2 regions of the Ureibacillus sp. 179-F W5.1 NHS genome follow, and region 1 is predicted to be linked to the other one. Evidence: predicted binding sites of a transcription regulator. Region 1 holds the regulator's gene; the other holds the start of a gene.
The links. The regulator CtsR, encoded in region 1, represses protease genes until heat stress. The targets are predictions, from matches to a motif close to ATGGTCAATAAAGGTCAAACA.
Positions count from the first base shown of each region.

Region 2: the regulator CtsR is predicted to act here: its motif matches at 2,426-2,446, upstream of ACH0B5_RS10390 (ATP-dependent Clp protease ATP-binding subunit).

Region 1 is NZ_JBIQFG010000024.1:23,332-33,796, forward strand. Features, by position in the region: gene gltX (glutamate--tRNA ligase) at 1-434, opposite strand, end outside; gene ispF (2-C-methyl-D-erythritol 2,4-cyclodiphosphate synthase) at 621-1,097, opposite strand; gene ispD (2-C-methyl-D-erythritol 4-phosphate cytidylyltransferase) at 1,100-1,792, opposite strand; gene ACH0B5_RS11535 (PIN/TRAM domain-containing protein) at 1,828-2,925, opposite strand; gene radA (DNA repair protein RadA) at 3,146-4,522, opposite strand; gene ACH0B5_RS11545 (ATP-dependent Clp protease ATP-binding subunit) at 4,662-7,106, opposite strand; gene mcsB (protein-arginine kinase McsB) at 7,096-8,193, opposite strand; gene ACH0B5_RS11555 (UvrB/UvrC motif-containing protein) at 8,190-8,741, opposite strand; gene ACH0B5_RS11560 (CtsR family transcriptional regulator) at 8,818-9,282, opposite strand; gene ACH0B5_RS11565 (magnetosome magnetite crystal formation protein family) at 9,578-9,883, opposite strand; gene ACH0B5_RS11570 (accessory gene regulator B family protein) at 10,030-10,260, opposite strand.
Region 2 is NZ_JBIQFG010000020.1:22,110-29,795, reverse strand. Features, by position in the region: gene ACH0B5_RS10395 (YjzD family protein) at 1-151, shown strand, start outside; gene ACH0B5_RS10390 (ATP-dependent Clp protease ATP-binding subunit) at 263-2,395, opposite strand; gene ACH0B5_RS10385 (metal-sulfur cluster assembly factor) at 2,613-2,927, opposite strand; gene ACH0B5_RS10380 (prolyl oligopeptidase family serine peptidase) at 2,982-3,746, opposite strand; gene ACH0B5_RS10375 (Cof-type HAD-IIB family hydrolase) at 3,958-4,764, shown strand; gene ACH0B5_RS10370 (DegV family protein) at 4,859-5,713, shown strand; gene ACH0B5_RS10365 (oligopeptide ABC transporter substrate-binding protein) at 5,811-7,637, opposite strand.

The DNA.
Region 1 (10,465 bases):
GCTACCTCTTCTTTTGTTAAGTGACGGCATTTTCCGTCATAAGTAGGTGCAGCAACACCTTTTGCTCGTTGCGCTTCACGGGAAGCTTCTAACTCTTCTGAAGTACAAAAACATTTATAAGCAATTCCGCGCTCTAACAATTCTTCGGCATGTTTTTTATAAATATCTAATCGTTCCATTTGACGGTAAGGGGCATACGGTCCACCAATATCAATCGACTCATCAGGAATAATCCCTAACCAACGCAAATTATCTAGTTGGGACGCTTCTCCGCCTTCTACATTTCGTTCAATATCTGTATCTTCAATACGTACGATAAATTTACCGTTATGGTGTTTTGCATATAAATAGTTAAATAGCGCTGTACGTGCCCCACCAATGTGTAAAAAACCTGTTGGACTTGGCGCATAACGAACGCGAACTTCCTTCGTCATAAAATAAGTGCCTCCTAAATTGGTTCAGTTATAACCATTTTTTAAAAATACGATAACTTTTTAAAAACTGAACGTCCTTGATTAATCTTGTACATTTTACCACTCTAAAATCAGAATGAAAAGAAAGGTAGTTGAAGTTATATCCAGTATTCCGATAGAACTTTTTCCAACTAGTCCGTGAAACTTTTATTTTTTGATTAATAAAATGGTCGCCATTGCAGCTATTCCTTCTTCACGTCCAGTAAATCCTAACTTTTCTGTTGTAGTTGCTTTTACATTTACTTGGGTAGGTTCGGCATTTAATAGTTCGGCGATTCGATTCCGCATTTGCTCAATATATGGCGCAAGCTTTGGACGCTGAGCCATAACTGTACAATCCACATTCCCTAAAACATACCCTTTATCTTCAACAATTTTCCAAATGTACTCTAGCAATTTCGCGCTATCCGCGTCTTTGAACGCCGGGTCTGTATCTGGAAAATGATGTCCGATATCTCCTTCCCCAATAGCGCCTAGAGCCGCATCTGTCACAGTATGTAATAGGACATCTGCATCAGAATGCCCTAACAATCCGCGATCATGGGGAATTGTAATCCCACCTAAAATTAATGGACGTCCTTCTGCAAACGCATGAACGTCAAATCCTTGTCCTACTCTAAACATCATTATCCTCCTAGCTCGTTACGGTGCCTTAATATCGCTTCCCCGAAAACTAAATCTTCCTTTGTTGTTATTTTTACATTTTCATAGGTGCTTTCTACAATATAAACCTGATGATTTAAACGCTCAACTAGCATTGCCTCATCGGTTCCTAAAAAGCCGATTGCCTCAGCCTCTTCTTCTGCCCGCTTTAACAATTCAAAACGAAAGGCTTGAGGCGTTTGAATCATCCATAAACTTTCCCGATCAACTGTTTCAACAATGACACCATTGTTTACTTTCTTCATCGTATCTTTTGCCTTAACTCCAGCAATTACTGCCCCTTTTTCATAGGCTTCCGTTACGAGACGGGATATAATAGGCTTTGTAATAAATGGTCTAGCAGCATCATGAACAAGCACAATATCAACTTGTTCCATTTCTTTAATGCAAGCATATACAGAGTGTTGTCGCTCTTCGCCTCCATTTGGCAATCCCTTTACCTTTGTTATGCCATACTCTTCCAACAAATGTTGAATATAATCCCGTTCTTCAGCCTTTACCGCTAACCAAATACCTGTACAATTATCATCATTTTGAAAAACTTCTAAAGTACGAATTAAAATTGGTTTACCCCCAAGGGATAAAAATAATTTATTTTGCCCCGCGCCCATCCGTTTACCACTGCCAGCTGCAGGGAGTACTACTTCGTAATTCACATATCCACTTCCTAATCTCAAAAAACCTAAGTTGCTTACGCTACTTGTTCATCCTTAGGTTTTGCAAATATCATACGCCCTGCAGATGTTTGCAGGACACTTGTTACTGTTACCGTAATCGATTGGCCAATATAGCTACGTCCACCTTCTACGACAATCATCGTACCATCATCTAAGTAGGCGACGCCTTGATTGTGCTCTTTCCCGTCTTTAATCACAACCACTTGCATTTCCTCTCCAGGTATTACAACCGGCTTTACGGCGTTTGCTAAATCATTTATATTTAGTACTTCCACATGATGTAGCTCACAAACTTTATTTAGATTAAAATCATTCGTTAAAATTTGTGCTCCCATCTTTTTCGCTAGACGTACTAGTTTTAAATCAACTTCCTGGACATCTTCAAAGTCTTCTTCTGAAATTTGCACGGTTGTTGCCCGTTCATCTTGAAGTTTTTTCAATATATCAAGACCCCTTCGACCGCGGGTACGCTTTAACGTATCGGACGAATCGGCAATATGCTGAAGTTCCGTTAAAACGAATTGAGGTACAATTAGCACACCTTCAATAAATCCTGTTGATGAAATATCAGCAATTCTCCCATCGATAATGACGCTTGTATCAAGCAATTTATAATTTGTCTTCACTTCATTTACTTGGAGCGTTGATACATCCAGTTGTTTTTTCCTAGGAAGGGAACTTGATTTCGTAAACATTTGCGATAGTTCATCCCGCTTTGTAAACCCTACACGGAAACCTAAATAACCAAGGATAATTGATAATAAGATCGGTATAATCTCCGTAATAATAGGAATCTGAATACGTTCAATGGCAAACCCAACTAAAAACGCAACAATTAACCCTACAATAAGTCCAAATGTCCCAAACAATAGATCAGCTGCTGGGATTTTAAATAACACGTTTTCCATCCACTCAATCAACTTAACAAAGTAGTCTGATAACGAGAATGATAAAAGGAATAACAAGATTGCTCCTAGTAATATGGATACATATGGATTGTTAAGCCAAGGATTAGATGATAAATTAATGAATTCGTATAATGGCGGTAAAAAAACAAAGCCTAACGCCCCTCCAATTAATAAGAAAGCAATTTGTATTACTCTTTTTAACATACTTCCACCTCCTTTTCTTTAATAACAATTATACATAGTTCCAGTATAGTTTGCCCTATAAATACATCAGCTAATTTTTCATTTGGAAAAATTAGCTACTGTTTTACTTATATGTTAAGTTATGTCTATTTCTAACCAAAATCAAACGGAAAAATGCCTATACACTAAAAATGATTGTATAGGCATACTCCATTTATTATTTTTTTACTAAAAAGAATGGCTACAAGTCTTGGAAACACGCTCTTAATGCTTCATTGATTGTTTCTACTCCAATGACTTGAATACCGTTCGGATAATCCCATCCCCCTAAATTGGAAGCTGGAATAAATGCCCGTTTAAAACCTAGTCTCGCTGCTTCTTGAACTCGTTGTTCAATTCTTGAAACCCGTCGAACCTCACCAGTTAGCCCTACTTCGCCAACAAAACAATCTGTACCTTTAACTGGTTGATCTTTAAAACTGGAAACGATGGAAGTTAAAACAGCTAAGTCAATCGCTGGTTCATCTAGTTTAACTCCACCCGCTACTTTTATATAGGCATCTTGGGCTTGTAAAAGCATCCCCATTCGTTTTTCTAAAACCGCCATAAGTAATTGAACCCGATTTTGTTCTACTCCCGTAGCCATCCGTTTAGGATAATTAAAACTAGTCGGTGTGACGAGTGATTGAATCTCGACTAAAATCGGCCTTGTACCTTCCATAGAAGCAACAATGGTCGAACCTGCTACATCGTGGGAACGCTCCTCTAAAAACAGCTCTGAAGGGTTAGAAACTTCTTTTAAACCTGCATGAACCATTTCAAATATTGCAATTTCGTTCGTCGAACCAAAACGATTTTTTACGCTGCGCAATATTCGATACGTATGATGCCGTTCCCCTTCGAAATATAAAACTGTATCTACCATATGTTCTAGTAATCTTGGACCTGCAATTTGCCCTTCCTTTGTTACGTGGCCTACTAGGAAAATGGCGATTCCTTTTGTTTTAGCAATGCGCATTAATTCCGAAGTACATTCACGAACTTGAGAGACACTACCAGCAGCACTTGTAACTTCTGGATGATGAATTGTTTGAATGGAATCGACAATAACAAATTTAGGTTGTACTTCTTCGATTGATTGGTTAATTAATTCCAAATTCGTTTCGGAAAGGATATATAGCTCAGGAGATTTCACACCAATTCTTGCCGCCCGCAACTTTGTTTGACGCATTGATTCTTCTCCGGATATGTACAATAAACGATGACCTTTATTGGATAAAAGGGCTGATACTTGAAGCAGTAAAGTTGATTTCCCTATCCCAGGGTCTCCGCCAATCAATACGAGGGATCCCGGAACAATCCCTCCACCTAGCACCCGATTTAACTCTTCCATTTCGGTTTCAACACGCGGTTCATCCGAAGTTTCTACATTGATAATAGGAGTGGCTTTTTGCGAGATGGAATTTGAATGTTGAAAAGCACCTCGAGGACCTTTCGTTATTACTTCTACTTCCTCAACCATCGTGTTCCATCCACCACAGCCCGGACAACGCCCCATCCACTTTGGAGATTCATAGCCACAGGAGTTACAACAGAATTTCGTTTTCTTTTTTACCATATCGTCTCTCCTTCATTAGTAATCTTATGTTCATTGTACATGACAACCTTTGAAAGTTCCTTATATTTCCCCACGTAAAATCCTTCCATATTAAAAAGGTGGTTGACTAGAAATTAAGTCAACCACCTATAATTATGCATTAATTTGAAAGAACTTCGCTTTTGGGTAAGACGATAAATTCATTATCAACATAGTCAATCACAACACTTTGACCTGTTGAAATCGTACCTTTTAGCAACTCTTCGGATAAACGATCTTCCACATGTTTTTGAAGGGCACGACGTAATGGACGAGCTCCGTATTGTGGATCGTATCCTTCTTCTGCAATTTTCTCTAATGCAGCATCTGTCAACTCAAGCTCAATATTTTGCTCTTTTAAGCGAGTTGTTAAAGAGTTTGCCATTAATGAAATAATTTGTTTTAATTCGTCTTTTTCTAGAGAGTGGAACACAATCATTTCATCGATACGGTTTAAGAATTCAGGACGGAATGCTTTTTTCAATTCCTCAAGCATTGTCCCTTTCATATCTTTATATTTGTTAGCAGAATTATCACCAATTCCGAAACCTAAAGATTTTTGATATTTAAGGGCATCTGCGCCGACGTTAGAAGTCATAATAACAACCGTGTTTCGGAAGTCTACTGTACGACCTTTTGAATCCGTTAAACGACCGTCATCTAATACTTGAAGTAAAATGTTGAACACATCTGGGTGAGCCTTTTCAATCTCATCCAGCAATACAACAGAGTATGGTTTACGACGAACTTTTTCAGTTAACTGTCCGCCTTCATCGAATCCAACGTAACCTGGAGGTGAACCTACAAGACGGGAAGTCGAATGTTTCTCCATGTATTCTGACATGTCGATTCGAATCATTGCATCTTCATCGCCGAACATTACTTCTGCTAGAGCACGGGCAAGTTCTGTTTTACCAACACCAGTAGGACCTAGGAAAATGAATGAACCGATTGGTCGTTTTGGATCTTTTAACCCTGCACGGGCACGGCGGATAGCACGAGAAATCGCTTCAACCGCTTCTCCTTGACCAACGACACGTTTGTGCAATTCTTCTTCTAAGTTTAGTAATTTCGCTGATTCTTCTTGAGCAATTTTTGAAACAGGAATTCCAGTCCACATGGAAACAACCATTGCAATGTCTTCAACAGTCACTTTAGACTCTTCTTTACCTTGTTTTTCTTTCCATGTTTTCTTTGTTTGCTCTAATTCATCTTTAATTTTTTGTTCTGTATCACGAAGGGCAGCCGCTTTTTCAAACTCTTGGCTTGAAACTGCCGCATTTTTTTCGTTACGAACGTTTTCTAATTTATCTTCCAAAGCTTTTAAGTTTGGTGGCACTGTGAAAGAACGTAAGCGTACTTTTGAACCTGCTTCATCGATTAAATCAATCGCTTTATCTGGTAAGAAACGATCGGAAATATATCGATCAGATAATTTTGCTGCCGCTTCTACTGCTTCATCCGTAATTTTCACACGGTGATGCGCTTCATAACGATCTCTTAAACCTTTAATAATTTGAATTGTTTCATCTACAGTTGGTTCATCTACTTGAATTGGTTGGAAACGACGTTCTAACGCTGCATCCTTTTCAATGTATTTACGATATTCATCTAATGTTGTAGCCCCAATACATTGTAGTTCACCACGGGCTAATGAAGGTTTTAAAATATTCGATGCATCAATAGCACCTTCTGCACCGCCAGCACCGATTAATGTGTGTAATTCATCAATGAAAAGAATTACGTTACCTGCTTGGCGAATTTCATCCATTACTTTTTTCAAGCGGTCTTCAAATTCACCGCGATATTTAGTACCCGCAACAACAGTACCCATATCTAATGTCATCACCCGTTTATCACGAAGGGTTTCAGGTACTTCATTATTGACGATTTGTTGTGCAAGACCTTCTGCAATAGCCGTTTTACCTACCCCGGGTTCACCAATTAATACAGGGTTGTTTTTCGTACGGCGGGATAGTACTTCAATTACTCGTGTAATTTCTTTGCTACGGCCAATCACTGGATCCAATGAACCTTCACGGGCAATGGCCGTTAAGTCACGAGCTAATCCATCTAAAGTCGGTGTATTTACCGATTGAGTTGGGTTTGTTGAGTTTTGAGCTGCGTCATTGTTTCCAAGTAATAAAAGAACTTGTTGACGAGCTTTGTTTAAGCTAACACCCGCATTCGCTAAAACTCGAGCAGCTACTCCTTCACCTTCTCGGATTAAAGCAAGTAATATATGTTCTGTTCCTATATAAGCATGACCTAATTTTCTAGATTCATCTACCGATAATTCAATTACCTTTTTAGCTCTTGGAGTATAATGAACGATTGGACCGACATCTTTTGAACCTTTCCCCACTAACTCCTCAATGCCTGATTCAATAATTTGTGGACTTACATCGATTGCTTCTAATGCTTTTGCTGCAATTCCACCGCCTTCACGAATAAGGCCAAGTAAAATATGTTCTGTTCCTATAGATTCGTGCTTCCAACGAATAGCTTCTTCTTGTGCTAATTGCAATACTTTTTGTGCACGTTGAGTAAAACGGTTAAACATCATATCTTTCCTCTCCTTTTCCCATTAACTTTTGATTGTTCGTATTAAGCTTTTCACGTAAAAGTTTTGCTCTATACATATCGCGTTCACTTGCTTGAAGAGTTGTACCGGCATATTGTTGTACAAAGCCGGGTTGTATGAGGATCATACACTCATTTAAAACATGTAATGGAACTTCCTTAATGATTCCTAAATCCACTCCAAGGCGAACATTGGATAAACAAGCAGCAGCTTCTTCGCTCGTCATAATACACGCATATTTTAAAATACCTAATGAGCGATTAAAGCGGTCTTCTAATACTATTCGAGAATTTTTGAATAATGCCTCTCGTGCGCCTCGTTCATTTTTAATAATTTGGACAACTACATTTTGTAAGTCTTCTAAAATTTCCTCTTCCGACTTTCCAAGAGTTACTTGGTTGGAGATTTGATAAATGTTTCCTAGGTTTTCACTACCTTCTCCATATATCCCTCTTACAACCATTCCTAAGCGGGCTAGCATTTGTGTAACAACCTTAATTTGCTTAGACATCGTTAGGGCAGGTAGATGCATCATAACGGATGCACGAAGTCCTGTTCCAACATTCGTTGGGCAACTTGTTAAATAACCAAATGTATCATTATACGCATATGGTAAATGTTTCTCCAATTGATGATCCAATTTCGAAGCCTCTGCATATGTTTCTAAAAGCTGTAATCCAGGAGCTAAACATTGGATTCGTAAATGATCTTCCTCGTTTACCATAATGCTGATCGTTTCGTCATTTGAAATAAGAACGGAAGCTGACTTTTCTTTTTTAGCTAATAGAGGGCTAATTAAATGTTTTTCAACTAACACTTGACGTTGCAATGAAGGCATTTCTTTAATTGTAAAATGGGAAAACTTATGCTCGTCATTAATCGCCATTAAAGCTTGTGTGACAACGTCATCAATTTGTTGTGCTTCCCCATCCGTAAAACTTAAAGGGAAACGATATCCATCTAAGTTTCTTGCTAATCGAATGCGTGTACTTAATACAATATCTGCATCAAGACCTTTAACATCCATCCAGCCTGGCGCCTCACTTTTCAAAAAATGTTCTAAATTCATGGTGTATCAACACCTCCACGATCAAGCTTGCGTTCCATATCTCTTATTTCATCCCGCAGCTTGGCAGCATCTTCAAAACGTTCATCTGCAATCGCTAATTGTAGTTGTTCTCGAGCTGTTTCAATTTGTTTTTTGATCCACTCGTTATGATGACTTGGTTTGCCCGGAGCTTTACCGCTATGCTTTGTTCCAGCTTGAATTTTATTTAATACTTGTGGAAGCTGTGTACTGAAAGTTTCATAACATTGTGGACAACCAAGCTTCCCTTCATTCAAGAACTTACGAAAAGTAAAACCGCATTTTGGGCATTCAGTTGCTTTCTGACTTGTCGATTGGACCTTTTCTACCCCGTTATTCCACACTGGTAAACCAAATAAATTGGAAACAAGTTGATGAATTGGAATTTGTTCTTCTTTATGAAAATCTAAATTGAAAGGATGAAAATTTTGTGCACATACCTCACAATAGTGTTTTTCGCTTTTTTGGCCATTAATTACTTGTGTAACCGTTACTGTAGCCTGACGTTCCTTACAGTGTTCACAATTCATGACCTCACCTCTTTTATCAAATAAGTATGGAAAGTAATAAATAAGTAATGAACTTCCTTTATATTACCTATTGTTCCTATTTATCGTATTTTAATGTTGTTAACATAGACTTTAAAATCAATGACCTCAATTGGTCCCTCGTCGGCAATTGTATTCGAAGAGTCGACCGATCAATTGCAGCAAGCATTAATTTTGCTTCCCGTTTAGAAATGACTTCTTCATCGATCAAACGATAGATAATATCCTCTGCCATCGATTGGGTAGCACCGTTATCAATTTGGTCTATCATATCTTCAATCAAATCAATCTTAGAATGAGCTCTTACTCGTAAAATTCGAATATATCCCCCACCACCACGTTTACTTTCAACTAAGTAGCCTCTTTCGGCGGTAAATCTCGTATTAATAACATAATTGATTTGCGATGGTACACATTGAAATTTATCCGCCAATTCACTTCGTTTGATTTCAATATGTCCTTGACCACCTAATTCGATAACTTGTTTCAAATACCCTTCAATGATGTCAGATATATTTCTCATTTTTATACCTCACCCCATCCATTTCTGACTTTGACTATATTTGACTATATTATATTAACATCAAAATCAAAATGCAAATCAAATGCCTATACTATTTTTTCGTTCGAATAGCGTTTAAATTATTTTATAGCTATCCTATTTATATCCATAAAAAAGGCGGTCTCATTAATAGTTGAGACCACCCTCATTTTAGCTTTTTGAGCGAAGGATTAAGAAATAGTCTCCACATACCATTCTGGTTAATTTTGGATTTATTTCTTAGTATTCCTTTTATTCACTTAAACTAAACCTATTTTTATACCCAACGACCAACAATCGGGTAATTCCAATTTTCACCCATTAACGCTTTCACAATGCCAATAATCGGAACAACAACCGTCATAATTCCGAAGACAATTAAAAACGGAATTCCAATAATTAAAAAGCTAAAGATTATTGAAATAGTATTTAAAATCCACATAACACCTTGGAATAGTAAAGCTTGGATCGAAATTCTTTTAATTTCATGTTCTGAACTTAGTAGCCAGAATAGGACTGGAATAAGTACAGGCATCAAAAAGGCACTTGCATGTATGATTACCTTTGCCCATTTATTATCCATTTATAAATCAACCTTTCGTTTCGTTTTTATAGTTATAGTATATTTACGAAGTTCGTACTAAATAGTTTCACTTTTTTTCAAACGAATAAACCTTATTTAAAAATAAAAAACCGCCAGTAAAACTAGCGGTCTATCAACATAATTCATTATTTGGATACTTTTTTCTTACTACTTTCTGGCTTTGGATCTGGTTTTTCTTCATTATTATACGGGAATAATAAATAAGCAATCATTCCAGAAAAGATAGTTGCTATTACTACAAGTAATACACTATCACGGGTTGAAACTTCCTGAAAATAGTTTCTTAACATGAAAATAGAGCCTATAGCAACAATGACCATTGTTGGGATAACAAATTTAAAGCGGTGCTTTTCCATCTTTAACTTCCTTTTCTATAAATATTTACTTCACTTTTCCACGTTAGTTACATCATAAACTACTCGTATTTTACATGGGATAAAAACAAAATACAAATTAGCCCTATAGTTAGGTTACTATTTCATAATTTAATCCAACTAACAATCTATGTAAAATTTCATAATATTTTCAATATATTATTGTTACAATCTATGAAAATAGAAC
Region 2 (7,686 bases), on a different contig from region 1:
TACGATGTTAAACTATGTTGTAAGTTCCATTTTAGCCGTAGAATTCAGCTTAACAACTAGTGCAATCCTTGCAGTTATTTTTACTGTTTTAATCTTTATTATTAGTGCAATCATTCCGAACGAGCCGACTCCTGAAGCGGATCATCACTAATAAAACAAGCACTTCCATATAGAAGTGCTTTTCTTATTTTATAGAGAATTTAATAGAGAACGGGTAACTCCAATGAAGAGTTACCCGCTTTTTTATGTCAGTTGAACTTTTCTATTCTTTCCACACAGTTAGTTGGTCATTTTCCATCGTTACATGTAATGTATCGCCTGGTAGTACTTCCCCTTTTAATAATTCTCTAGCCACAGCTGTTTCAACATGACGCTGGATAAAACGTTTTAGTGGTCTTGCCCCAAATTGGGGATCGCTTCCTTGCTCAACAATCCAATCCACTACGCGTTCATCCACTACTAGATTGATTTCTTGTTCTGCTATTCGTTTACATAATTGTTCAATATATTTCCAAGTAATATCACTAAAATGTTTTGAAGATAGTGCATGGAAAAGAATAATATCATCTATTCGGTTTAATAATTCTGGTTTAAAGTGTAACCGAAGTTCATTCATTACTAAATCTTCTACTGCTTCTTGTTGTTCTAGTTTTGATTCCAGTAAATAATGGGAACCTATATTAGATGTCATAATGACTACTGTATTTGTAAAGTTGACTAGTCGACCTTGACTATCTGTAATTCTACCATCGTCTAATATTTGTAATAATATATTTGCCACATCTGAATGGGCTTTTTCAATTTCATCCAATAGAACTACTGAATATGGGTTTCTACGGACCGCTTCTGTTAATTGGCCACCTTCTTCATATCCAACATATCCAGGAGGTGCTCCAACCAGTCGTGAAACACTATGTTTTTCCATATACTCACTCATATCGATTCGAATAAAATGCTCTTCTGAATCAAATAGTTGAGCTGCTAACGCTTTCGCAAGTTCCGTTTTCCCTACTCCGGTAGGGCCTAAGAAAATAAAGGAACCAATTGGTCTGTTCGGATCTTTAATTCCTGAACGGGCACGCCAAACGGCTTCTGTAACTAGATTAACAGCCGTATCTTGTCCAACTACTCGTTCATGTAACGTATCCTTTAAGCGTAATAACTTATCCCGTTCCCCCTCCACTAACTTTGTTACAGGAATTCCTGTCCATCTAGAAATGATGGATGCAATTTCTTCTGCCGTTACTTCTTCACGTAAAATTCTATTTTCAGAACCAACTTTCAATTGTTCTTCGAGACTCGCTAATTCTTTTTCCAAAGCTGGAATTTTACCATGGCGTAGTTCTGCTGCTTTATTTAAATCATATTTACTTTCCGCCTCTTCTAAATCGCGACGATATTGATCTAATTGTTCCCGTTTCTGTTGGATTTTTTGTAAACTTTCCTTTTCTTCTTCCCATTGTTTCCGCATCTTTTCAGATTTTTCTTTTAATGTGGCCAATTCGCTATTTAATGATTCGAGACGTTTTTTACTTCCTTCATCGTTTTCTTTCGTCAATGCTTGCTCCTCAATTTCCAATTGCATGACACGTCTTGTTACCGAATCTAGTTCTTGAGGCATCGAATCAATTTCCGTACGAATCATAGCACATGCTTCATCAATTAAATCAATTGCTTTATCCGGTAAAAAACGATCCGTAATATAGCGATTTGATAATTGGGCTGCCGCGATTATCGCTCTATCATGAATCCGTACCCCATGATGTAATTCGAAACGTTCTTTTAGTCCACGTAAAATGGAAACCGTATCTTCAATGGAAGGTTCCCGAACCATTACTTGTTGGAATCTACGTTCTAATGCCGGATCCTTTTCTATATACATTCGGTATTCATCTAATGTCGTTGCACCGATACAATGGAGTTCTCCACGGGCTAACATCGGCTTTAACATATTACCAGCATCCATTGCACCATCTGTTTTGCCGGCTCCAACAATCGTATGAATTTCGTCGATAAATATAATAATTTTTCCGTCTGAATTTTTCACTTCCGTTAAAACGCCTTTTAATCGTTCCTCAAATTGTCCACGGTAACTTGCCCCCGCAATTAATGAACTCATATCAAGCTCGTATAAAATACAATCCTTTAAACCTTCTGGCACATCTTTTCTAACAATTCTTTGAGCTAATCCTTCTATTATCGCCGTTTTACCTACACCCGGCTCACCAATTAAGACAGGGTTATTTTTCGTTTTTCTTGATAGGATACGAATGACATTTCTAATCTCTTCATCTCGACCAATAACGGGATCCATTTTCCCACTTTTTACTTCTTCAATTAAATTGCGACCAAATTGTTCTAATGGACTGCGATTGTCTTGTTGTTGAAATTGCATTCAATTAACACCCTTTCAAAAGATGAAATTAATTTGACCTTTTTTGACTATTTCAATTATATGTTGTTTAAGGGAGCAATGCAAAAATTGACACTAAAAAGTTTTAGACATAACGTTTATTCCCATTCAAGTTTCAATAAAAAATTAAAAAGTGCAGTGTAAGTCAACGTGACTTATACTACACTTTTCTTTTTCACTCAGAACTTAACGAGCGATTTTATCGAATACCTAAAGCCATTTTTGCATAACGTGACATATTATCTTTTGACCATGCTGGTTGCCAAACGATGTTGACATCTACGTCTTTTACTTCAGGTAAATCACTTAATGCTGTTTTAATTTGGTCTACAATAACTGGACCTAATGGGCATCCCATAGATGTTAGGGTCATCGTAATTTTGGCTACCCCTTCTTCATTTAAATCAACTTCATATACTAAACCTAAGTTAACGATATCAATACCTAACTCAGGATCAATGACATTTTCTAAAGCACCTAAAATACTTTCTTTCATTTCTTCACTAATTGCCATTTTTCGTTTCTCCTTTCATTTCCTATTGACTTATATCATAGCAAACCAAATTCGTTATGCCAAATGATGTGAAAGAAACTCCGTTACAGCAAGTACACCAGATCGAGGAACTTTATGTCCATAATTAGGTGACTCTACAAATTTTAATCGTTCAGGTGTTTGTTCATAGTATGAACGCAATTGAGTATAAAAATGATATGTATTTTTAAATGGTACAGTCTCATCTTTATGACCATGCCAGAAAATAACTGGTCTTTGATTGAAACGAGTAGGATCCTTTGTTATATCATTTTCTGCTAAAAGCGCTTGTAACTGTTCCTTCTGATGATCATCCATTGGTAACTTAACACCTAATGATTCAAATTGGTCTAATTGATAGTTAGAAAGTTCAACATATCCAGGAGCTCCCATACATATACCAGCCGCATAAACCCAGTCATAAGCATTTAGGCAACCGCAAGTGACAATTCCTCCCATAGATGTTCCAGCGATTCCTACTTTTCCGGAAGTTAAAAGTCCTCTTTTTTGTAGCTCATTATATAATATGTCCACTTCTTTAATGGACTTTAATACAATCTCCCAAAAGTGAACATTCATTTTCATTTCAGAAAGATTTTCAGAACGATCACCATGTAAATGAGCATCCGGTAAGATGACACGAATACCCTTTTTTACGAATTGATAAGCATAGTGTAAGTTATGTTCTTTTGCGCTTCCAAAACCGTGTAAAAAGATTACGACCGGTGATTGTGGCGTCATCGAATTATTATAAACGTGTAATAAAGGAATCCCATTCCACATATCCTCTTGAACAAGCATCTTCTTGTCACTCCTTTAATATATTGAACAATACATCATTTCTTGAGTCGTTTTCTCTTATAGTTTTATTTGTAGTAGAAAAAACTACTCTAAGAACATCATATCACTGTTGGAAATTTTTTTCTGAATGAAAGGAATATAAAATACAAAATTTTGACTAAATATATCCATAAGGGATAAAATCAGTAAGATAGAGAAAGGAGAATTCCTTATGAAACAACATTTAATCGTATTAGATTTAGACGGAACGTTATTAACCGACAAACAACAAATTTCTGAAAAAACAAAAGCAACTTTAATGAAAGCAAAAGAAGCAGGTCATCAAGTGATGATTGCGACTGGACGTCCATTTAGAGCAAGCCAATTGTATTATAATGAGTTAATGTTAAATACACCGATTGTAAACTTTAATGGTGCTCTCATCCATCATCCGAAAAATAATGCATGGAAAACTGTTCACTCACCTATCGATCTGAATGTCGTATATGATGTCGTTGACTCCGTTGATAAGTATCAATATGAAAATTTAATAGCGGAAGTAATGGACGACGTGTTTATTCATGTAGAGGACAAAACGATGATGGATATTTTCAAAATGGGCGATCCTCGCGTCACAATTGGAAATTTAAGAGGAAACTTAAATGAAGACCCAACGAGTTTACTAATCCACGCAGAAGAAGTAAATGTACCAGGTATTCGAGATCATTTAGAAAGCGTCCATGCAGAACTTATTGAACATCGCCGATGGGGGGCACCTTTCCATATAGTTGAAATCGTCCGAAAAGGTTTAAATAAAGCGGTAGGCATATCCCTCGTCGCAAAGGATTTGAATATTCCCCGCGAAAGAATCATTGCCTTCGGTGACGAAGATAACGATCTAGAAATGATCGACTATGCAGGAATCGGTGTTGCAATGTCCAACGGAATAGATGATTTAAAAAATATCGCCAATGAAATTACATTAAGTAATAATGAAGATGGGATTGCCAAAGTCCTAATAGAAAGACTAAAATTGTAAGTATAGATATCGGTGGAAATCCTTTTTATTTCCTCTTTATCCTCAACATGAGAATGACTGAAAAATACCATTCATCATTCAAGGAGGTAGATTTATGAAAATTTTTGCAGATAGTGGCTGTGATTTACCAAAGCAATTTTTCACAGAGGAAGACGTCGAATTATTTGCATTACGAGTTGATTTAAATCATACAGAGTACAATGACATCATAGATATTGATCCTAAAACGGTATATGATGCGATGAGACAGGGAGTTACGCCAAAAACGTCTCAAGTGTCACCTGAAGTATTTTTAAATGAATTTGAAAAACTCGCGAAAAATGATGAAGAAGGGCTTTATATTGCCTTTTCATCCAACTTATCGGGTACATATAGCACCGCGGTCATGATTGCTGCACAGGTACGCGAAAATTATCCAAATTTCAAATTGAAAATTATCGATTCGAAATGTGCTTCTCTAGGCTGTGGCTTACTTGTAAAAGAAGCTGTTAAGTTGCGTAAGGAAGGTTTATCTTTAGATGAAATGACGTCTCGGATTGCCCATTTAGCTGAACATATGACCCACCTTTTCACAGTGGAAAATTTAGATTATTTAGCAGCTGGAGGAAGACTTTCCAAATCCAGCGCCTTTATCGGTGGCCTATTAAGTATAAAACCGATTTTACATGTAGAAGATGGGAAATTGATTCCCCTTGAGAAAATTCGGGGTCGTAAAAAGGCGATTAATCGTATGATCGATTTAATGGTTGAACGAGGTGGCGACTTCTCGAATAAAATCGTCGGAATAAGCCATGGCGATGATTTAGAGTTTGCTCAAGAAATACAAGCATTAATCGAAGAAAAGTTAAAACCAAAAGCATTTGAGATGACAATGGTTGGAGCTGTTATTGGCGCCCATTCTGGACCTGGCACAATTGCTATTTTCTTTACAGATAAAGACTATTCATAACGGAAAAGTTGTTCCTATGGGACAACTTTTTTCTATTTTCCAAATTAAAAGGATGAATCAAAGAGTGGAACTCTTCGATTCATCCTTTCATTTATCATTAGTTAGAAGCAACTGGTTCTTCAGCAGTTAATTCGATTTCATGTAAATGATCTGAGTAATCATTTCCATATTCGATACTGAAGTTTTTCACTCGCTTATTAACTGGAACAATTTCATATCGGAATTGCATTGGAATAGTTGTTGCTACTTCCTCGATATGTTGTTGGAATTTTTTAAATTCCTGTGCACGGTAATTCGTATCGAACGCTTTTGGTGAATCAATATTTTTAACCGCTGATTCTAACTCTTCAGAAGTATAACGACTGTAGTTAAATTGGTCTGCTTTACCGTATAGTCCTGCTGGAGATGGGTTAGTACCTGTTCCCCAAGCACCCATGAACATATCAATTTCCGGATCATCTGCTTCAACTTTATCGTAGAATGAGTTGAACTCAATTAGACGACCAGTCGATAATTGAACATTTAAGCCAACATCTTTCCAATTTTGAAGGTAGAATGCGATAATTTCTTCTTGTGTAGCATCCCCTGACATAGCAGCTAATTTAATTTCTAATTTTTCACCGTTTTTATCTTCACGGAAGCCATCACCATCAACGTCTTTGTAACCAGCTTCATCTAATAATGCTTTCGCTTTTTCTGGATCATAAGTGTATCCTTCTAAAGAGTCATCATAGAATGCTTTAAATACTGGTGGAATTAAAGAATTTGCACGTTCACGAAGGTTATTGTAGAACACTTCTGATACTTGTTCGATATCTAAAGCATACCCCATCGCTTGACGTAATTTCACATCACCCATTTTAGAACCTTCTAAATCTGTTACAACTGTATTGTTTTCAAAGTCGTATTTACCAACTTTAAATCCTAAATAAGAATAGTAAAGTTCTTGACGACCTAAGATTGAAATGTTATCGAAGTTTTCAATTTCTGGCATTTTTGTTGCGTTAAAGCTTTGAACAAGATCATATTCTCCAGAACCGATAGCAACTGAAATAGAACTACTTGGAACTACTTCAACTACAACACCATCTAGTTTTGGTGCACCTTTCCAGTAATGTTCGTTTCGAGAGTATTGTACCGATTCACCTGGTACGATTTTGTCAATTTTGAATGCACCTAACGTTACAGGATTTTTACGAACCGCATCCGATTCTACTAATTCTGCAACTGGAATATCTTTAATTTGATGACTTGGTGCTGCATATGACCATAAACCATCACCTGAATAATAAATAGCTGGAGATAATTGTTTAAAGCTAATTTCTAAAGTATGATCATCGATTTTCTTAAGACCTGAAATCGTATCAGCTTTTCCAGCATTATACTCTTCCGCACCAATAATGTTTTGGAATTGAGTATCATAACGAACTCCAGTATAATCTGGGTGTCCGATAATTAGATACGGTAAAATGACATCATCAATTGTAAATGGTTCACCATCAGACCATTTCACACCTTCACGAATTTTAACAGTTACTTTATTATTATCTTGGTCTACATCTAATGTAGCAAGCCCTGTATCTGTAATCATAAAGTTTTCATCTGTTTCAAAAATGACATTTGTAGCCCAGTCCATAAGATCTGCATCATATGCATCTTCATAAAGTTCCCAGTTGAAAATCCCTTGGAAAGGCTCATCTTTTACCATGGCAACACGAAGCGTTCCACCTTCAATGGCTTCCTCATTATTTTCTACTGCAAGTGTAAATAGCTCATCAGCAGTTTTTGCATCTGTTTCAGTTCCTGTATCTTCTTCTGCACCTTCTGAGTCTTTTGCTGGCTCATCATCTCCGCCATTACAAGCAGCTAAAACTAGTAAGACAGAAAATAATAGCGCCAATAATGACCACTTTGTTTTCTTCATTCCTTTTCCTCCCTTTTCTTTTTGTACCTGTTTATATTTTTATATAGTC